2 linked regions of the Cupriavidus metallidurans CH34 genome follow. The protein of the gene in region 2 interacts with the protein of the main gene of each other region in a pairwise test. Links are inferred from orthologs where the notes say so. Each region holds a gene or a part of one and is shown on either strand. Other genes may lie near its edges.

Region 1 (10,817 bases), 1.7 Mb from region 2 along the record:
GGCGGCGGCTTCCTCGGCCTCGTCGCGTGGCGCGTCCTCCATGGCTCCCCGGCGATCGCCACGCACGGCAATCCGCTCGCCGTAGGGCGGGTTCATCAGCATTAGCCCTGCGTCGGCAAAAGGCGGCTGGACGAAGCGCGCATCCACCTGTTTCAGTTGCACATCGCCCGGCAGGCCGGCGCGTTGCCAGTTGGCCTGGGTCATCGACAGCATGTCCGTGGAAATATCCGACCCGGCGATCTTCAGATTCGTGACGCGGCCGGCAGCTTGCTCACGCGCGCGCTGTGCATCGGCACGCAGCGCCTGCCATGCCTTGGTGTCGCAGCCCTTCAGCCACTCGAACGCAAATGTGCGAGCGGCGCCCGGCGCGAGGCCCAGCGCCACCTGCGCGGCCTCGACGAGGAACGTGCCGCTGCCGCACATCGGATCGAAGAACGGACGATCGGTCTGACCCGCCGTCCAGCCGGCCAGACGCAGAATGCCGGCGGCCAGGTTCTCCTTGAGCGGCGCCTCGCCCTTTTCCATACGCCAGCCGCGCTTGAACAGCGGCTCGCCGGTGGTGTCGAGATAGACGGTGCAATCGGTTTCGGTCAGGTGCGCGTAGATGCGGACATCCGGGCTCACCGTATCGACGCTGGGACGCGCACCCAGCCGCTCGCGCATTGCGTCGCAGACGCCGTCCTTGACGCGCAGCGCCGTGAAATTCAGGCTGCGCAGCGGCGACTTGTGCGCCGTGACATCGACACGCAGCGTCTCGTCTGGCGAGAACCACTGTTCCCAGCGCTGCTGGCGCACCAGCGAGTAGATGTCGTCCTCGTGCCGGTATCCACGCTGCGCCACGCGCAGCAGCACACGGCTGGCGATGCGCGAGTGGAGGTTGACGGCATAGGCGGCCGCCATCTCCCCCGAGAACGTCACACCGCCCGGCACCTCCCGATGCACTTCGAACGGCGCGGCGGCCACCACGGCCGGATACCGCGCGATTTCGCGTAGTTCCTCGGCAAGGGCGGGTTCCAGGCCGCGCGGGCAAGGAACAAAGAAAGCTTGGGTCATGGCGTGAAAATCCTGCAAACAAAAACGTCCGCCATGGCGGACGGAAGGTATCGGTGACCGTCCCCCGATCAGCCCGCTGCGAGCGCGCGGTCGAGGAAATCGAGTCGGTCCTGGCCCCAGTATGGCTGGCCGTCATAAACGAACCACGGCGCGCCGAACACGTTGGCGGAGATAGCGTCCTGGGTGTTCTGCGCATATGCGGCCTGCACCGCCTGCCCCTCGCTGGCCTTGAGCAGGCTCGCGCCGTCGAGACCGCATTCCTCGGCGATTAGCGAAAGCGTGGCGGCATCGGCGATATTGCGCTGCTCGGCCCACACCGCGCGCGAGATCGCGCCGGTCAGTTCCAGCGCGCGCGCCGTGCCGTTGGCCAGTTGGGCGGCGATGATCAGGCGTGCCGCGGTATCACCTGAAACCGGGAAGAACGTTGGGTGCAAGTTGAGCGGGATGCCAAGGAACTTGCTCCAGCGTTCCAGTTCGACCAGCCGGTAAGCCTGACGCTGTGGCGGGCGCTGCGCCAGTGGCAGGCCGCCCGACACCGCGAAAACCTTGCCGATATCGCAGGGCTTCAGCAGCACCTGGGCCTTGTGACGGTTGGCAATCTCGACAAAGCGCGCGTGCCCCAGATAGACAAACGGGGAAGGCGGCGCCAGAAAATACTCGACCTGCTTGCTCATCACGACCTCACGGTAGAACGGATTGGAACGTCAGCTTAAAACGGCTTTACGACAACCAGGATGACAACCGCCAGCAATACCAGCACCGGCAGTTCGTTGAACCAGCGGTAGAAGGTGTGCGAGCGCGTGTTGGCGCCGCGTTCGAATTTGCGCAGGAGCACGCCGCAACCGTGGTGGTAGCCGATCAGCACCAGCACCAGCGCCAGCTTGGCATGCATCCACCCCTGCCCCGCGCCACGGCCGATGCCATAGCCCAGGAACAGCCAGAGGCCGAATACGACAGCCGGAACGGCCAGCATCGTCATGAAGCGGAACAGCTTGCGCGCCATCAGCAGCAGGCGTTTCACGCTGGCCGCATCGGTCTCCATCGCCAGATTGACGAAAATGCGCGGCAGGTAGAACAACCCCGCGAACCACGAAGTCACGAACAGGATATGGAACGCCTTGACCCAGAGCATGTGCTGATCCGCCTCCGGTTACGTACGAATCTCGCCGTGACCGAACACGACGTACTTGAGCGAGGTCAGCCCCTCCAGGCCCACCGGGCCGCGAGCGTGGAGCTTGTCGTTGGAGATGCCGATCTCCGCGCCGAGGCCGTACTCGAAGCCGTCGGCAAAGCGCGTCGAGGCATTGATCATCACGCTGGCCGAATCGACTTCACGCAGAAAACGCATCCCGGTGGTGTAGTTCTCGGTGATGATCGAATCGGTATGCGCCGACCCGTAGGTGTTGATGTGCGCGATGGCGGCGTCCAGTCCGTCCACCGTGCGGATCGCCAGCACCGGCGCCAGGTACTCGAGACGCCAGTCCTCCTCGGTGGCGTCGACCAGGCCCGAGAAGCCGGCGGCTTCCAGCGTGGCGCGCGTTGCCGGGCAGACGCGCAACTCGACACCTTTTTCCTGGTAGATACGGCACAGCGGCGGCAGCGCCTTCGCAGCTATCTCGCGCGACACGAGCAGCGTTTCCATCGTGTTGCACGGTGCGTAGCGCTGCGTCTTGGCGTTGTCGCACACGCGCACGGCCTTTTCCAGGTCGGCGTCGTCATCGATATAGACGTGGCAGATGCCGTCCAGGTGCTTGATCATCGGCACGCGCGCCTCTTCCATCAAGCGGGCGATCAGGCTCTTGCCGCCGCGCGGCACGATCACGTCGACATACTCGGTCATCGTGATCAGGCGACCAACCGCGGCGCGATCCGTGGTTTCGATCACCTGCACGGCTTCGGAGGGCAGCCCCGCCGCGGCCAGTCCCTCGGCCACGAGCGCGGCCAGGGCGGTATTCGATTCGATCGCCTCGGAGCCGCCACGCAAAATCGTAGAGTTGCCCGACTTCAGGCACAGCGCCGCCGCATCGATGGTCACGTTCGGACGCGATTCATAGATGATGCCGATCACGCCGAGCGGCACGCGCATCTGGCCCACCTGAATGCCGGTGGGACGGAACTTCATGTTCGAGATTTCGCCGATCGGGTCCGCCAGCGCGGCTATCTGCTCGAGGCCGGCTGCCATCGTGGCGATCGCCTTGTCCGACAGTGTCAGGCGATCAATGAAGGCGGCGTCCTGGCCGTTGGTGCGGGCGCGTTCGACGTCGCGGGCGTTGACGGCCTTGAGCTTGTCCGCATCGCGGCGGATGGCCGCGGCAATCGTCAGCAGCGCACGGTTCTTGTCGGCCGTGGAAGCGCGCGCCATGGCGCGCGATGCCGCGCGGGCCTGCTGGCCAACGCGGGTCATGTAAGCGTGGAGATCGAACTCGGTCATGATGGTGTCCGGGCCTGTGCCCGGTCTGCTATGAGTGCCGCGATGTCGATGCGCCGGCGCGGCTGCCGGCGATTGTTCTGGTTCGGTGGTCCGGTCACCTGTCCGGACCCCGGGGGCCCGGAGGCCTCATGCGGGTCTGGCGATCATCAGCGCAAGCTGCATCAGGCCGTCCCATGGCTCGGCTGGTAACGCACCGGCCGCTCCGCCAGCGCCTGGCAGGTCGGACAGGCCCTTGACCTGCCGGTCCAGCCGCGCGGCCATGGCAAGCGCGGCTTCCAGTTGCGGCATCGACAGCCGTTGCGCGGCCTGTGGTACGAGCCGCTCGCGCGGGCCCCAGACGCGCAGTTCGCGCATCAGCACGCCCGCCGGCTTGCCGCCCGCCAAGCCTTGCCGGACCTTGGATAATACGCGAATTTCCTCGGTCAGCGCCCACAGCACCAGCACCGTAGCCTCGCCCTCGCCACGCAGCCCTTCGAGCATACGCACCAGGCGCGGCACGTCGCCGCCGAGCATGGCTTCGGACAGTTTGAACACGTCGTAGCGGGCCACGTTCAGCACCGCGTCCTGAACCTGGTCGAAGGTCAGCGCGCCGGGCGGATAAAGCAGGCCGAGCTTCTGGATTTCCTGATGCGCGGCCAGCAGGTTGCCCTCGACCTTTTCGGCGATGAACTGCAGCGCGCGCCGCCCTGGCTCGCCCGGCTCCACCCGCTGCTGCTGCAGGCCGAGTCGTTCGCCCACCCAGGCGGGCAGCCGCGTGCGGTCCACGGCATCGACCTTGATCGACACCCCCGCCGACTCCAATGCCTGGAACCAGGCCGATTTCGTCGTGGCGAAATCCAGGCGCGGCAGTGTGACCAGCATCACCACATCCGGCGACGGCTGGGCGGCCACGGCGCGCAACGCCTCGCCGCCGTCCTTGCCCGGCTTGCCCGATGGAATACGCAACTCGACGATCTTGCGGTCGCCGAACAGCGACATCGACTGCTGGGCCTCGATGACCTGCCCCCACTGGAAGCCACGTTCGGCCACCAGCACGTCGCGTTCGGAGAAACCGGCCTCTCGCGCAGCGCGGCGCAGGCGATCTACCGCCTCCAGCACCAGCAGGTGCTCGTCGCCGTGAACGACGTAAAGCGGCGCCAGGCCCTTGGCCTGCGCCTGCCTCAGATGTGCCTCGAGTCCGTCGAGCTTGAGCTGCATTGTCGCCCTATGTTTCCTGTGTCGGCCTGAGTCGCGCCGATACCCGGCGCGTCAGATCGTCTTGACCGAGGCCAGCCGGCGCATGAGCTGATTCACAACATCGCGCTGCATGTCGCGATAGAGCTGCTGCTCTTCGTAATCCTTGGCCAGCGTGTTGGCTTCGTTGTACGTCAGGTCGCGCGTCAGCAGCAGCGTCGACGGTGGGATCAGCTCCTTGCCACTGGCATCGCGCAGGCGGAAGGTAAAGCGGTAGGTCAGACGGTATTCCCGCACCACACCCTCGGTGGTAATCGAGAGGATCGACTTGGCCCGCGTATCGGCCAGCACGTCGAGCAGTGCGTCCGCTTCCTTCGGGTCGGTAACGATCTGCGTGTCCGAGCCATTGCGGATGTTGCGGCGCAAATCCGCACCCATCAGCGAATTCGCGGGAATGCCGATGTAGAGCCGCTTGAACGCAAAATCGGCGTTACCGCGCATATGGAAGCCGCAGCCACCCAGCAATGCCGCCGCCGCTGCCGCGGCGCCGATGGCGAAGAAACCGCGGCGTCCCATGTTCGGTCGATCCATTCGTTATCCCTGTCTGCTGATTCCAGTCCGCGTGCTTCAGAGCACGACGTTGACGAGACGGCCCGGCACCACCACGATCTTCTTCGGTGCGGCACCGGCGGCGAACTTGGCCACGATCTCGCTGGCGGCCGCGGTGGCCTCGATCGCGGCGCGGTCAGCATCGGCCGGCACCGTCAGGCTGCCACGCACCTTGCCGTTGACCTGCAGCACCAGTTCGATCTCGCTGCGCACCAGCGCGGCTTCGTCGACTTGCGGCCATGCGGCGTCGAGAATGTCGACCGTCTCAGCGGCGTAGCCGAGTTCCTGCCACAGCCCGTGGGCGATGTGCGGCACCACCGGGTACAGCACGCGCAGCAGCACGCTGAAGCCTTCACGGCGCCCGGCCGGCGAAGCGGTCTTCGCATCTTCCAGCGCGTTCAGCATCTTCATCGTGGCGGACACCACGGTGTTGTACTGGATGCGCTCGTAATCGTAGTTGGCCTGCTTGAGCACGGTGTGGATCTCGCGGCGCAGCGCGGCGTCATCGGCCGTCGGCGCGGTGCCGGCGCCATCGCGGATCGCCTGGGCGTTCGCGTAGCCGTAGTTCCACACACGGCGCAGGAAGCGCGACGCGCCCTCCACGCCCGAACCGCTCCATTCGAGTTGCTGCTCTGGCGGCGCGGCGAACATCACGAACAGGCGTGCGGTATCGGCGCCGTACTGGTCGATCAGCGCTTGCGGGTCGATGCCGTTGTTCTTCGACTTCGACATCTTCTCGATGCCGCCAATCACCACCGGCTGACCGTCGGCCTTCGCCGTGGCGCCAGCCGGGCGGCCACGCTCGTCGGTCTGCACGTCCACATCGGCCGGGTTGTACCAGGTCTTCTTGCCGGAGGCGTCCTCGCGATAGAACGTCTCGTTGAGCACCATACCCTGCGTGAGCAGGTTCGTGAACGGCTCGTCGAACTTGACCAGGCCCATGTCGCGCATGACCTTGGTCCAGAAGCGTGCGTACAACAGGTGCAGAATCGCGTGTTCGATACCGCCGATGTACTGGTCCATCGGCATCCAGTAATCGTTGCGCGCATCGACCATCGTGCCAGCGTCGGGGCACGTATAGCGCATGTAATACCAGCACGAGTCGATGAACGTATCCATCGTATCGGTCTCGCGGCGCGCCGGCTTGCCGCACGACGGGCAGGTGCACTCCAGGAAACGCGGGTCCTTGGCCAGCGGGTTGCCCGTGCCGTCCGGCACGAGGTCCTCGGGCAGCACCACCGGCAGATCCTTCTCCGGCACCGGCACCACACCGCAGCTGTCGCAGTGGATCAGCGGAATCGGCGTGCCCCAGTAACGCTGGCGCGAGATGCCCCAGTCGCGCAGGCGCCAGGTCACCTTCTTCTCGCCCAGGCCCTTGGCGGCCAGATCGGCGGCGATGGCGTCGACGGCGGCCTTGTAGCCGAGACCGTCGTACTTGCCGCTATGGATGCAGAGGCCGTGTTCCTTGTCGCCGTACCACTCGAGCCACGCGTCGGTCGAATAGGCCTGACCCTTGACGTCGATGACCTGCTTGATCGGCAGGTTGTACTTGAGCGCAAACGCGAAGTCGCGCTCGTCATGAGCCGGCACGCCCATCACGGCGCCGTCGCCATAGGTCATCAGCACGTAGTTGCCGACCCAGACGTCGACCTGTTCGCCGGTCAGCGGGTGCGTGACCTTGAGGCCGGTCGGCATCCCCTTCTTCTCCATGGTCGCCATGTCGGCTTCCATGACGGAACCGTGCTTGCATTCCTCGATGAACGCGGCCAGCGCCGGGTTGCTTTCGGCGGCGTGCGTGGCCAGCGGATGCTCGGCGGCCACGGCGCAGAACGTCACGCCCATAATCGTGTCGGCACGCGTGGTGAACACGTAGAGCTTGCCGTCGTTGATCAGCTTGCCATCCGCGCCCTTGATCTCATGCGGGAAGGCGAATCGCACACCTTCACTGCGGCCGATCCAGTTCTGCTGCATGATCTTGACGCGCTCGGGCCAGCCGAGGCCTTCGAGGTCGCCAAGCAATTCCTGCGCGTAATCGGTGATGCGCAGGTAGTACATCGGGATTTCACGCTTTTCGACCACTGCGCCCGAACGCCAGCCACGGCCGTCGATAACCTGCTCGTTGGCCAGCACGGTCTGGTCCACCGGATCCCAGTTCACGGTACCGGTCTTGCGATAGGCGATGCCCTTTTCCAGCATCTTCAGGAACAGCCACTGGTTCCAGCGGTAGTACTCGGGGCTGCAGGTCGCCACTTCGCGCGACCAGTCGATCGCCAGGCCCATCGACTGCATCTGCTTCTTCATGTAAGCGATGTTGTCGTAGGTCCAGGCGGCCGGTGCCACGCCGTTGTTCAGCGCGGCGTTCTCCGCCGGCATCCCGAACGCATCCCAGCCCATCGGCATCAGCACGTTACGGCCGTTCATGCGCAGGTAGCGCGCCATCACGTCGTTGATCGTGTAGTTGCGCACGTGGCCCATGTGGAGCTTGCCCGACGGGTAGGGCAGCATCGAACAGGCGTAGAACTTGGACTTTTCCTTGCCGTCGGGCCCGACCGCGTGCTCCGACACCTTGTAGGCATCGATCGCTTTCCAGTGCTGCTGGGCGGCTTGTTCAACGGCGGACGGAAGATATTTGTCTTGCATGGTCGGGACGACGGTCTGGGCAGCGGTCCGCGGGCGACTGGCGCGCCGGGCGACCGGGGGGATCGGAAATGCGAAAGAGACGATTATAACCGTGGCGTATGTCCGCCACGGCTCGCACGGAAAGGCTGGAACGGCCCGCCTCTGGGCCGCGCCGGGCGTGCTTGCGGGCTTACTTCAGGCCCAGCACATCCTGCATGTCAAACATGCCGCTCGGCTTGTCGGCCAGGAAACGCGCCGCACGCACAGCACCATCGGCATACGACTGGCGGCTGGACGACTTGTGGCTGATCTCGATGCGCTCGCCGATGCCGGCGAACATCACCGTGTGATCGCCGACGATATCGCCGCCACGGACCGTCGCGAAGCCAATCGACTTCGCGTCGCGCGGGCCAGTATGGCCTTCGCGCGCGTAGACCGCGCATTCGTCGAGATCGCGGCCGATGGCCTTGGCGACCACTTCGCCCATCGCCAGCGCCGTGCCCGACGGCGCGTCGACCTTGTGGCGATGGTGCGCTTCGATGATCTCGATGTCGTAGCCCGTGGAAAGCAGCTTGGCCGCCACTTCCAGCAGCTTGAACGTGGCATTGACGCCGACGCTCATGTTCGCGGCAAACACCACGCCGATCGACTTGGCGGCATCGGCCAGTGCCTGCTTGCCGGCGGCATCGAAACCGGTGGTACCAATCACCATCTTCTTGCCGAGGCGCTTGGCCACCGCCAGGTGCGCCAGCGTGCCCTCGGGGCGGGTGAAATCAATCAGGCAATCGGCGGCCGAGAGCACGGCCTCGATGTCAGAGGAGATCTTGATGCCCGTCTCGCGGCCCAGAAACAGCCCGGCATCCTGGCCCAGCGCCGCAGCACCTGGCACGTCGAGCGCGCCGGCCAGCGTCACGCCGTCGGTATTGAGCACCGTTTCGATCAACATGCGACCCATGCGGCCGGAAGCCCCTGCAATGGCGATTTTCATGATTGGGTATGTCGGAATGAAAACCGTCCGGCATTCGACCGGACGGCTTGGGTGTCTGAAATGGACTCGCCGCCGCGTTTAGCTGGCAGGTTTGGCCGGAACGTCCGAAGCCGCGCTGGCTGGCGCCTCGGCCGGCTTTTGCTGAGCTGCCTCGGCGGCAGCAGGTGCCACGGCTGCCGGCGCGGCTGCCGGTTCGCTCGCTGCCGCGACGGGCATGGCAGCCGGCGCCGATGCCGGCATTGCCGCCGGCGCGGATGCTGGCGCTGGCTCGCCGCCAAAGACAATCTTGCCTGGCGTCTGATTCTTCTGCGCCGCCTTCATGCCGTCAATTTCGGCGATAAGCTCGTATTCGGACGGCAACTCGTTGCCCACCCACCGCACAAGCTTGTCACCCTCGAAGTACACGGTGAACTGGCGCGATTGCACGACCGGCCGGCTGCCGCGACGGAAAGAGAAGTAATAGTCCCATCGATCCGCGTGAAAGACGTCCGTCAGCAGCGGGGTGCCGAGCAGGAAGCGCACCTGATCGCGCGTCATGCCTTCGCGCAATTGCGACACGGCCTCGCGCGACACGAAGTTGCCCTGGACGATGTTGATCCGATACGGCGTGATGGCATCGGCCACCTTGCGCGAGGTGCTGTCGTAGGCGGAACAGGCACCGGCCAGCAGTGCCGCCGCCAGCAGGGAAGACACCAGCGCGGGGCGCATGGCGGACGAACGGAATGAACGCATGTATCTCGCTTCCAGACGGGAATGGGTAGATACCGGCACCGGCACACCCCAAAGACTGCGGAGGCATCCGGCACGGCCAGGCGCATTCTGGTCACTCCGCGGAGAGCGGCGTGTACGCGTCATGGCACCGGGGCGACATTTGCCGCCAAAACCCTTATGATTCAACTATCCAGACATTGTACTCTAGGGAGTCACGCCCATGCCGAGTCCGGCGGACCTCAAAAATATCGGCCTCAAGGCGACCGTCCCCCGCCTGAAGATCCTTGAGATCTTCCAGACCAGCGAACAGCGCCATCTAAGCGCGGAAGATGTCTATCGCATCCTGCTCAACGAGCATATGGATATCGGCCTCGCCACGGTCTATCGCGTTCTCACGCAGTTCGAACAGGCTGGCCTGCTCTCGCGGAACAACTTCGAGTCGGGCAAGGCGATTTTCGAACTGAACGAAGGCAAGCACCACGATCACCTGGTGTGCCTGGATTGCGGGCGCGTCGAGGAATTTTTCGATGCTGATATCGAACAGCGGCAACAGAGCATCGCCCGCGAGCGCGGCTTTGCACTACAGGAACATGCCCTGTCGCTCTATGGCAACTGCACCAAGGACGATTGCCCCCACAGACCGAGACGATAACCCCGCTGCGGTACCCGCCCAGCAGCAGGCAATAAAAAACCGGCGCCAAGGCGCCGGTTTTTTATTGGGTCGACACAGCGTTATTCCTGCGTCAGATCCTGCTCGGCCACGACGCGCAGGCTACGCGGCACGGCAGCGGCTGCCGCAGGCAGGCCCAGAAACTCGCCAACCACCTGACGGAAGAGACCACGTGCCCAAACCAGCATCGGATGGGTATTGCGGCTGCGGTGCCAGAACATATTCAGGCCCAGCATCGTATTGAGCTCCGCCGGCAGCGGGTAGGCCTTCAGGCCATACGTTTCACAGGCCATGTCCTTGGTCAGCGCGTTGACCGTGAAGATCATGTCGGTCTGGGAAGCCAGTTCGGCCTGGGCGCGCCACGAATGAACGGTCAGCGTGGCATTCCGCTTCAGGCCCCGCTGCTGCAGCGCGTAGTCCAACGGAATCAGTGCCGGTGCCGGACGGCCCGCGCCACCGGAATGCGCCATAAAGATATGGCTGCAGTCGAGGTATTGCTCGAGCGTGCAATCGTTCTTCAGGAGCGGATGATTCTTGCGTGCGCAAACCCACAGGTTCAGCGA
Region 2 (10,528 bases):
CCGAAACCGGCTACGAAGTGCTGACGCTTTCCGAAGGCTCGCCGTTGCCGCCTGCGTTCATTACGGAAACCGTGGCGGCCTGACGCCGCATCGTTCGCCAGGGCGCCAACCACGGCGCCCTTTCTTCTTGCAGCCGTGCCTACGACCTCCATCGACCCGCCCATGGACACCACGCCGGAACTGCTGCTCTGCCAGCGCATTCGCGACAAGCTCAAAGCTGACAAGCAGGTGCTGTTCGCCGAATTCGACGCGAACAACCAGGTCAATCCACTCGTCACCAAGCTGCGCCGCGCCGTCGACGTCGCGCTGACGGAAGCCTGGACCGGCCTGGAACTGCCCGGCGATGTCGCCCTGGTGGCGGTGGGCGGCTATGGGCGCGGCGAGCTGTTCCCCCACTCCGACGTCGATGTGCTGCTGCTCCTGCCCGGCGAGCCCGATGCGAAAATGGCAGCGAAACTCGAGCGCTTCATCGGCCTATGCTGGGACCTGGGCCTCGAGATCGGTTCGTCGGTACGTACGGTCGACGACTGCATCCGCGAGTCGGCGGCCGACATCACGATCCGCACATCGCTGCTCGAGGCACGTCTGCTGATCGGCAACAAGGCGCTTTTCAAGTCCTTGCAGACGCGCTATCAGGCCGACATGGACGCGGCCGACTTCTTCCAGGCCAAGCTGCTGGAAATGCGTCAGCGGCATGCCAAGTACCAGGACACGCCGTACGCACTGGAACCGAACTGCAAGGAAAGCCCGGGCGGCTTGCGCGACCTGCAGGTCATCCTGTGGATGACCGAGGCCGCCAGGCTCGGCGACAGCTGGAAGCAACTGTTCGAGCGCGGCCTGCTGACCGAGCGCGAAGCGCAGGAACTCACCCGCAACGAGCGCCTGCTGCGCACGATCCGCGCTCGCCTGCACCTGCTGGCCGGCCGCCGCCAGGACGTGCTCGTGTTCGACTTGCAGACGGCGCTGGCCGAGGCATTCGGCTATCGGCAGACCACGAACAAGCGCGCCAGCGAGCAGCTGATGCGCCGCTACTACTGGGCAGCCAAGGCAGTCACGCAGCTCAACAGCGTGCTGCTGCTGAACATCGAGGCGATGTTGTTCCCGAGCGAGTCGATGGTCACGCGCGAGATCAACGATCGTTTCGTCGAACGCCAGGGAATGCTGGAGATCACGAGCGACGATCTCTACGAGCGCAATCCGCACGCGATCCTGGAGACGTTCCTGCTCTATGAGCGCACGCCCGGCGTGAAAGGCCTTTCGCCGCGCACGCTGCGCGGGCTCTACAACGCGCGAACGGTCATGGACGCCAGCTGGCGCAACGATCCGGTGAACCGTCGCCTGTTCCTGGCCATCGTCCAGGAGCCGCAGGGGATCACCCATGCGTTGCGCCTGATGAACCAGACCAGCGTGCTAGGCCGCTACCTGATCAATTTCCGACGCATCGTCGGCCAGATGCAGCACGACCTGTTCCACGTCTATACCGTGGACCAGCACATCCTGATGGTCGTGCGCAATATGCGCCGCTTCGCCATCGTCGAGCATACGCATGAGTTTCCGTTCTGCAGCCAGTTGATGGCCGGCTTCGACCGCCCATGGGTGCTGTGGGTGGCGGCGCTGTTCCATGACATCGCCAAGGGTCGTGGCGGCGATCATTCGAAGCTCGGCACCGTCGATGCGCGCCGCTTCTGCAAGCAGCATGGCATCTCGCGCGAGGACACCGACCTGATCGCGTGGCTGGTCGAGCATCACCTGACGATGAGCCACGTCGCCCAGAAACAGGACCTGACCGACCCCGACGTGGTCAAGGCATTCGCCCAGGTAGTGGGCAACGGGCGCTATCTGACCGCGCTGTACCTGCTGACCGTGGCCGATATCCGCGGCACCAGCCCGAAAGTCTGGAATGCCTGGAAGGGCAAGCTGCTCGAGGACCTGTACCGCATCACGCTGCGCGTGCTCGGCGGCGCGCGGCTCGACACGCATTCGCTCTGGGCGCAGAAGCGCGACGACACGATCGCCCAACTGCGACTGAAAGCATTCGATCCCGAACTGGCCAAGCCGCTGTGGGACAAGCTCGACATGTCGTTCTTCATGCGGCAGGACGCTCGCGACATCGCCTGGCTCACGCGCAGTCTGTTCAACAAGGTGAACAGTCCCAACCCCGTGGTCAAAGCGCGCATCTCGCCGGCGGGCGAAGGCCTCCAGGTGGCGGTCTACGTCAAGGATCAGCCCGACCTGTTCGCGCGTATCTGCGGCTACTTCGAGCGCAAGGCCTTTTCGATTCAGGACGCCAAGATCGAGACCACGCGCGACGGGTACGCGCTGGATACGTTCCAGATCACGGACCCAGGCCTTGCCGGTGACTACCGCGACATCCTGACGCTGGTCGAGCACGAACTCGGTGAGCGCGTGCGGCTGGAGTGCCCACTGCCCGACCCTACACAAGGACGCCTGTCGCGCCAGTCGCGCAGTTTCCCCATCAAGCCGCGCGTGGACCTGCGTCCCGACGAGCGCGGCCAGTATTACCTGCTGTCGGTATCCGCCAACGACCGCACCGGCCTGCTGTACGCGATCGCGCGCGTGCTGGCCAAACATCGCGTGTCCGTGCATTCGGCACGCATCAATACGCTCGGTGAACGCGTGGAAGACGTGTTCCTGGTCGACGGCTCGCGACTGGCCGCCGACAACCGATTGCAGATTCAGCTTGAACAGGACCTGCTCGACGCGCTGGCCATCTAAGGCCGGCACGCCGGTAGTTGAAACGATATGACCGATAGCAATACGCCCGGCCGCAAGACGCTGGGCATCAAGACCACCTCCTCCAGCACAACGCGCAAGGCGAGCCGCCCGGTGCGCGTGTCTGACCTGAACCGCAAGCGTGTCCAGGAAGTGGTCACGGGGATCAAGCAGGCCAAGGACCGCGCCTCCGACAAGGACAAGCGCAAGGCTGGGCCGGCCGATGGCGCGCCGCGCAATGAGCGTCAGGACCGACCGGCGCGACCGGCACGTCCGCGCCCCGCCGAAGGCGAGCGGGCACCTCGCCGTTTTGCCGAAGGAGAGCGGGCACCACGCCGGTTCAGCGATGAGGAGCGCCCGCAGCGCGAGCGCCGGTACGGCGATGACAACCGCCCCGCGCAACCGCGCCGCTATGGCGATGACAATCGAGCCGAGCGTCCGCGTCGGTTCAGCGACGAAGATCGTGCCGCACGCCCCCGCCGCTTTGGCGACGAGGAACGTCCGCAGCGTGAACGCCGCTATGGGGATGACAACCGCCCCGCGCAACCGCGTCGCTATGGCGATGACAATCGCGCCGAGCGTCCGCGTCGATTCAGCGACGAGAATCGCGCCGCTTCGCCCCGCCGCTTTGGCGACGAGGAACGTCCGCAACGCGAGCGGCGCTACGGAGATGACAACCGCCCCGCGCAACCGCGTCGCTATGGCGATGACAATCGCGCCGAGCGTCCGCGTCGATTCAGCGACGAGAATCGCGCCGCCCCGCCCCGCCGCTTTGGCGACGAGGAACGCCCGCAGCGTGAACGCCGCGCTGGAGACGACAACCGCTCCGCGCAACCGCGCCGCTATGGCGACGACAATCGCGCCGAACGTCCCCGCCGCTACGGCGATGACGAGCGCACGCAGCGTACCGAGCGCCCGCACCGCAGCGACGAAGCTCGCGCGCCGCGCCGGCAGCACCAGGACGACAACGCACCGCGTCGTGGTGACGCCCCGGCACGCCGCTTCAGCGATTCGGCCGACCGCGCCCGTGGTGAACGTACCGAACGCCCGGTGCCGCGCGCCGAAGCGCGTCAGCCGGTCTCCGAGCATGAAGACGGCCTCGTCCGTCTCTCCAAGCGCATGTCCGAACTGGGCCTGTGCTCGCGCCGCGAGGCCGATGAATGGATTCCGCGCGGCTGGGTGCTCGTCGACGGTAAGCCAGTGACCGAACTCGGCACGCGCATTCGTCCCGAAGCGGAGATCGAAATCCTGCAGGCCGCGCGCTCGGAACAAGGCGAACGCGTGACGGTGCTGCTTAACAAGCCGGTCGGCTATGTCTCCGGCCAGGCCGAAGACGGCTATGAGCCGGCTGCTGTGCTGTTTGCGCCTGAGAACCAGTGGGAACTGGACCCCACCCGCAAGCGCTTCGCCCCGTGGCAACGCAAGAATCTCGCGCCGGCTGGCCGGCTCGACATCGACTCGACCGGGCTGCTCGTGCTGACCCAGGATGGCCGCGTTGCACGCGCACTGATCGGCGACGATTCGAATGTCGAGAAGGAATATCTGGTGCGCGTCGAGTGGGAATCGCCGCAGGGTCTGGTCGAGCGCAATATCAGTGCCGTGTTCCCCGACGACCTGCTGGAGCGTCTGCGCCACGGTCTGTCGCTGGACGGCGTGGCGCTCAAGCCGGCCAAGGTCAGCTGGCAGAACGAGGAGCAACTGCGCTTCGTGCTGCGTGAAGGCCGCAAGCGTCAGATTCGCCGGATGTGCGAGCAGGTTGGCCTGAAGGTGGTTGGCCTCAAGCGCGTGCGCATGGGCCGTGTGGTGCTCGGCGACCTGCCGCCGGGCCAGTGGCGCTTCCTGGGGGCCTTCGAGAAGTTCTGACAGGGGCGCCTGCCGGCTATTCCTCTCGTCCGTCAGCGGGAGGGAGGAATAGCCATCAATCACTCAAATGCCTGCGCTCTGCCCGGTCACCGGCCGCAGCTTGTGCAGCGCTTCCTCGGCCGACTCATCGGCCGGCACATAAACCAGAAGCCGCGCGCCGTTGCGCGGCGCGGTCCACCAGTTGGTCTGCGTCAGGTTGAAAGCCCCCGTTTCCGGATGGGTGAACTGCTTGACGTGGTTCTGGATACCGCGCACCTGATAGCGCTGCCAGAGATCCCGGAATAGCGCCGACACCGCCATATAGCGCTTGAGTTGCGCGTCCCAGACAGGATCGTGCACATGCTCGGCCATCGCGGCCCGGTAAAGCGCCACCATGTTCGCGACCATGCCGTGCCAGTCAACCACGATCGCGCGCCAGGCCGGATGTGTCAGCGCCAGATAGATGCAGTTGCGATCCTCGACCGGCAGGCCCGGCAGATCGACACCAAGCAGCCGGCAATAGGCTTCGTTATGCGCGACGATGTCGAATCTCGCGTTCTGCACCAGGGCGGGAATCGGATCGAGCTGATCGAGGACCCGTTGCGTCGTGGCGGACACCGTTTCACAGACCGACGTCCCCGCAAGTGGCGCCGGCCGTTGCATGCCGGCCAGTGTGAACAGGTGCTCGGTCTCCGAGGGCGAGCACTGCAGCGCTGCGGCAACCGCGTTGAGCACCTTCGGCGATACCCGGATCGGACGGCCCTGCTCCAGCTTCGTGTACCAGGTGATGCCGATGTCGGCCATCGCGGCCACTTCCTCGCGCCGCAGACCAGGCGTGCGCCGCCGGCCCATGCGCGACAGGCCCAGCCGCGCCGGATCCAGGCTTTCGCGCCGGGCGCGCAGGAATGCGCCCAGTTCCGGCTCCCTGCCGGTGCCCTCGATCTCCTCGTAGCCATCCACATCGAGCAGGACACCCGGTTCCTGGCGAGCATTCATGATGATTCACTCCGTTTGCCTAGGCTGACACAATTTATACCAGTCTAACTGGACTCTTGTACCAGTCTGATCGGGCCACCATACTCCGGTCCTCAAGCGTTGTCGAGGCCAGATCCGCCATGCAAACATCCCCCGCCCCCACCCTCGGCCGAGCCGGACTTTACGTCCTGCTGGCCGGCCAGCTACTGCCACAGATCGACTTTTCGATCGTCAATGTGGCGCTACACCCTATCGAGCACTCCCTGGGAGCGACGCCGTCCGAACTGGAACTGATGGTGGCCGTCTACGGCGTGGCATTCGCCGTCTTCCTGGCCATGGGCGGGCGGCTCGGCGACAACTACGGCCGCCGTCGCATCTTCAACATCGGCGTGCTGCTCTTCGGCGTCGCGTCGCTACTGTGCGGCGTGGCGGGTTCGATGCTGTCGCTGCTGATTGCGCGGACGCTGCAAGGCGCGGCGGCGGCGCTGCTCGTGCCGCAGATCCTGGCGACAATTCACGTCGGCCTGCGCGGACACGCTCACTCCCGTGCCCTGGCGTTGTTCGCGTCGATTGGCGGCATCGCGTTCATCATCGGGCAGGTTCTGGGCGGCTTGCTGGTCGATGCCGACATCGACGGCCTGGGATGGCGCAACGCGTTCCTCATCAACCTGCCAATCTGCCTGGCCATCCTGGTCCTTTCGCCGCGCGTGATCCCCGAGACCCGGCGTGAGAACGCCACTGGCATCGATGCGCCAGGCACCGTGCTGCTGGCAGCCGTGATCCTGGCAATTCTGCTTCCGATCGCGTTGGGACCCATGTTTCGCTGGTCGTGGCCCGTGCTGGCCGTTCTGGCCGCCACGGCGCCGTTGATGCTGCTGCTCTGGTACATCGAACTGCGCCAGGAACGCCGCGGCGTGCATCCGCTGTTGCCGCCGTCGCTGCTGCGACTGCCAAGCGTGCGCTTCGGTTTTATCGTCGCCGTGCTGTTCTATGCGTGCTGGAGCGGCCTGATGTTCGTGCTGGCGCTAACGCTGCAGAGCGGCGCCGGTATGACGCCCACGATGGCGGGCAACGCATTCATTCCGCTTGGGCTGGCCTTTATTGCGGGATCGCTGACGAGCCCGCGCGTGGTGAACGGCTGGGGCCGCACGCGTGTGCTGATTGTCGGATGCGTGACACAGATGGCCGGCGTTGTGGTGCTGGCCTACGTGCTGCGGCAAGCCTGGCCCCACCCGGACATCCTGACGCTCGCCCCGCCAAGCTTGCTGATCGGCTTCGGCAATGCGCTGGTGGTCGGGTGCTTCTACCGGATTGGCCTGGCGGACATCCCCACCGACCAGGCCGGCGCGGGCAGCGCCGCGCTGGCCACGGTTCAGCAGGCCTCGCTCGGGCTCGGCTCGGCCCTGCTCGGCACGGTATTCGCGCAGCGACTGCATCACGCCGCGACTTATCTCGATGCGGCGCTGGCCAGCCTCGCCGCCGAGTTGTGCCTGATGACGATCCTGGTTGCCGCTGCGCTGGTCTATCACAACCGGCATGGGCAGCCGGCAATCACGGCGTGCGCCTCGCCTCAGTCGTCGTAATTGGGTGGTAGTTCGGGGAACAGGATCTCGGTAAAACCGAAGCGCGTGAAGTCCTTGATCCGCATCGGATACAGCACGCCGATCAGGTGATCGCACTCGTGCTGCACCACGCGCGCATGGAAGTCCTCGGCCACGCGCTCGATCCTGTTGCCCATCATGTCGAAGCCCGTGTATTTCAGCCGCGTGTAGCGCGGCACCACGCCGCGCAGGCCCGGCACCGAGAGGCATCCTTCCCATCCATCGTCCATCTCGTCGGACAGCGGCTCCAGGGATGGATTGATCAGCACGGTCTTCGGCACGGTCGGTGCGTCGGGATAGCGCGGGTTGCGATCGAAACCGAAAATCACCACCTGCAGGTCCACGCCGATCTGCGGCGCGGCAAGGCCGGCGCCGTTGGCATGTTCCATCGTGTCGAACATGTCGTCGATCAGCAGGCGCAGCTCAGGCGTATTGAACTGCGTCACGGGGCGCGCCTGTTGCAGCAGGCGTGCGTCGCCCATCTTCAGAATGTCCCGGATCATTGCGCGTTCTCCCTCTCTCCGTATCAGGCTGCGCCAACCTCGGCCAGCAACTTCAACATCCCTTCCTCGTCCAGCACCGCCACGCCCAGTGTCTGCGCCTTCTCGAGCTTGCTGCCCGCCTCGGCCCCGGCCACTACGTAGTCGGTCTTCTTCGACACCGAACCCGCCACCTTGGCGCCAGCGGCTTCCAGCTTCTCCTTGGCGTCCTCGCGGGACATCGTCGGCAGCGTGCCGGTCAGCACGAACGTCTTGCCAGCCAGGGGCAGCGGCGCACGCGCAGTCGGCTCTGTCTCGGCCCAGTGCACACCCGCCGCCCGCAACTGTTCGATAACTTCGACATTGTGCGGTTCGGCAATGAAGTTGGCGATCGACTGAGCCACCACGGGGCCCACGTCGTTGACTTCGAGCAAGGCGGCCTCGTCCGCGGCCAGCAGGTTGTCCAGCTTGCCGAAGTGCTTGGCCAAATCCTTGGCGGTGGCCTCTCCTACATGACGGATGCCGAGCGCGAAGATAAAGCGGTTCATCGTGGTCTCGCGAGACTGCTCGATCGCCGCCACCAGGTTCGATGCCGACTTGTCGGCCATCCGGTCCAGCGCCGCGAGCTTCGCCACGCCGAGCTTATAGAGATCGGCAGGCGTGCGCACGATGCCCAGGTCGACCAGTTGCTCCACCACCTTGTCGCCCAGCCCTTCGATATCCATTGCCCGACGCTGCGCGAAATGCAGCAGCGCCTGCTTGCGTTGCGCAGCGCAGATCAGCCCGCCCGTGCAGCGTGCAATCGCCTCGCCTTCGAGCCTTTCCACGTGCGATCCGCAGACCGGGCATTCAGTCGGCATCACGAACGCACGGGCATCCGCCGGGCGGCGCTCCAGCACCACGGCAACCACCTCCGGAATCACGTCACCCGCGCGGCGCACGATCACCGTGTCGCCGATATGCACGTCCTTGCGCCGGATCTCGTCCTCGTTGTGCAGCGTGGCATTGGTCACGGTGACCCCGCCAACAAACACTGGCGCCAGTCGCGCCACCGGCGTGATCGCACCGGTGCGCCCGACCTGGACCTCGATGTCCTCGACCGTAGTGGTCATCTCCTGTGCAGGAAACTTGTGCGCCAGCGCGAAACGCGGCGCGCGCGAGACAAAGCCGAGCTGTTCCTGTTCGGCAATCGCATTGACTTTGTAGACCACGCCGTCGATGTCGTACGGCAACTGGTCACGACGCTCGCCAACCTCGCGATGGAATGACAGCAGGCCCTGGGCGCCCCGGACCACACGTCGCTCGTCGCAAACAGGCAAACCGAGCTTGGCAAAGCCGTCAAGCATTGCGCTGTGCGTGCCCGGACGGTCGAAGCCTTCCATCTCGCCCACGCCATAGGCAAAGAACGAAAGCGGGCGCTTGGCCGTGATACGCGGATCAAGCTGGCGAAGGCTGCCCGCCGCCGCGTTGCGCGGATTGACGAATGTCTTCTCGCCCGATTCGGCCTGGCGCGCGTTGAGCTTGTCGAAATCGGCGCGATACATGAACACCTCTCCGCGCACCTCCAGCACGGACGGGGCCGTGCCGCGCAGCTTGAGCGGAATCGCCTTGATCGTGCGCACGTTCGCGGTCACGTCTTCGCCCGTCTCGCCGTCGCCGCGCGTGGCGGCCTGCACGAGCGTTCCGTTCTCGTATCGCAGCGACATCGCGAGCCCGTCGAACTTCAGCTCGCAGGCGTACTCGACGGCATTCCCGGCGGTGTTTGCGGCTGCCTCGGCGGCATCGGCCGCGCTGAACAGATCGTCAGCCGGCGCGGCGGGTGTCGCGAATGCTGCGGGTGCTGCGGCCGTGGCACGGCCGAGGCCCTGCGCGCAGCGCCGGTCGAAGTTGATGACGTCCTCGTCCTCGAAGCCATTGTTGAGCGACAGCATCGGCACGCGGTGGCGCACCGAGTCGAACGCCGACAATGGCGCACCACCCACGCGCTGCGTGGGGGAATCGGGTGTCAGCAGCTCAGGATGTTCGGCTTCCAGCGCCTGCAACTCGATGAACAGCGCATCGTAGTCGGCGTCGGGAATCGTCGGCGCATCGAGCACGTAATACTGGTAGCTGTAGCGCTCCAGTTCTTCGCGCAACCATTGCGCGCGCTCGGCGGGGGAATCGCCGGACGGCGCGGAGGCCGAAGCCTGCGCGCCTTGTTTCTTGGCGGTCATGACTGGCTCCGTTACTGGCTGAACAAGCGCACGGCAACAGGCGATCCGGCGGGCATTCCGCGCGATTCCAGCTTCTCGTATAACTTCTCGAGTTGGCCGAAGATCGCCACGAACGACGCCTCGGTCAGCGGCCGCATATTGTCGTCGACCAGTTGCGCGCCCATGCGCTGGGCCAGGCTGTACCCGTACTCGCACACGGTCTTGAACGGCTTGGCCGCCTGCGATGCCTGCGGCACGTCGAGCAGCAGCGTGATCTGTCGGCCGGCGCTCAACGTCAGGTCGTCGCGCAGGAAGTTGGTATCGCCGAATTGCAGCGTGAACAGCGGTCGCTGCACGCCGTCGGCGCCCGGTTCATAGCGGATGAAGCGTGTGCCGTCGCGCGACAGCACCAGCCCGTCCTGCGTCGCCACCGTCTGGACATAGGCGGCCGACCACGGCGCGCCATCAGAGATCACGTTCACACCGAGCTGCACGTCCGCGCCCGCCGCAAACGCGTCGAGTTCGCGCGCATTCCCGACGGTCTCGGTCATGTCCGGCAGGTCCGCCGATGCATCGAGCGATTCGGACAGGGCTTCCACTGCGTTGACGAACTCGGAGAATTCGAGCGCGTTGAGCGGACCACTGCGATTCGCCAGTTGCACGGCCACCTGGATGTCTTCGTACTGGTGACCTGCGGTCACGGCTT

What was found.
Region 1: the proteins of ligA (region 2) and leuS interact in binary tests that used the Escherichia coli proteins (3 or more experiments, as listed by UniProt). The link is inferred for Cupriavidus metallidurans CH34 from one-to-one orthologs.

The regions. Positions count from the first base shown.
Region 1 is NC_007973.1:3,225,477-3,236,293, forward strand. What follows is about bases 5,085-8,270. They hold leuS (leucine--tRNA ligase), read right to left. Parts: upstream 7,907-8,270; coding sequence 5,285-7,906; downstream 5,085-5,284. Other genes in these bases: RMET_RS14900 (LPS-assembly lipoprotein LptE), read right to left, coding at 5,085-5,248; dapB (4-hydroxy-tetrahydrodipicolinate reductase), read right to left, coding at 8,076-8,270. In the rest of the region: RMET_RS14875 (THUMP domain-containing class I SAM-dependent RNA methyltransferase), read right to left, coding at 1-1,053; RMET_RS14880 (2-hydroxychromene-2-carboxylate isomerase), read right to left, coding at 1,122-1,727; RMET_RS14885 (CopD family protein), read right to left, coding at 1,763-2,185; RMET_RS14890 (glutamate-5-semialdehyde dehydrogenase), read right to left, coding at 2,204-3,484; holA (DNA polymerase III subunit delta), read right to left, coding at 3,611-4,681; more of RMET_RS14900, read right to left, coding at 4,733-5,084; more of dapB, read right to left, coding at 8,271-8,873; RMET_RS14915 (outer membrane protein assembly factor BamE), read right to left, coding at 8,952-9,605; fur (ferric iron uptake transcriptional regulator), read left to right, coding at 9,805-10,236; RMET_RS14925 (LysR family transcriptional regulator), read right to left, coding at 10,317-10,817.
Region 2 is NC_007973.1:1,544,649-1,555,176, reverse strand. What follows is about bases 7,261-10,157. They hold ligA (NAD-dependent DNA ligase LigA), read right to left. Parts: upstream 9,844-10,157; coding sequence 7,678-9,843; downstream 7,261-7,677. Other genes in these bases: RMET_RS07190 (cell division protein ZipA C-terminal FtsZ-binding domain-containing protein), read right to left, coding at 9,855-10,157; def (peptide deformylase), read right to left, coding at 7,261-7,654. In the rest of the region: map (type I methionyl aminopeptidase), read left to right, coding at 1-83; RMET_RS07220 ([protein-PII] uridylyltransferase), read left to right, coding at 163-2,736; RMET_RS07215 (pseudouridine synthase), read left to right, coding at 2,764-4,596; RMET_RS07210 (helix-turn-helix transcriptional regulator), read right to left, coding at 4,660-5,571; RMET_RS07205 (MFS transporter), read left to right, coding at 5,691-7,133; more of def, read right to left, coding at 7,121-7,260; more of RMET_RS07190, read right to left, coding at 10,158-10,528. UniProt on the Escherichia coli protein: DNA ligase that catalyzes the formation of phosphodiester linkages between 5'-phosphoryl and 3'-hydroxyl groups in double-stranded DNA using NAD as a coenzyme and as the energy source for the reaction.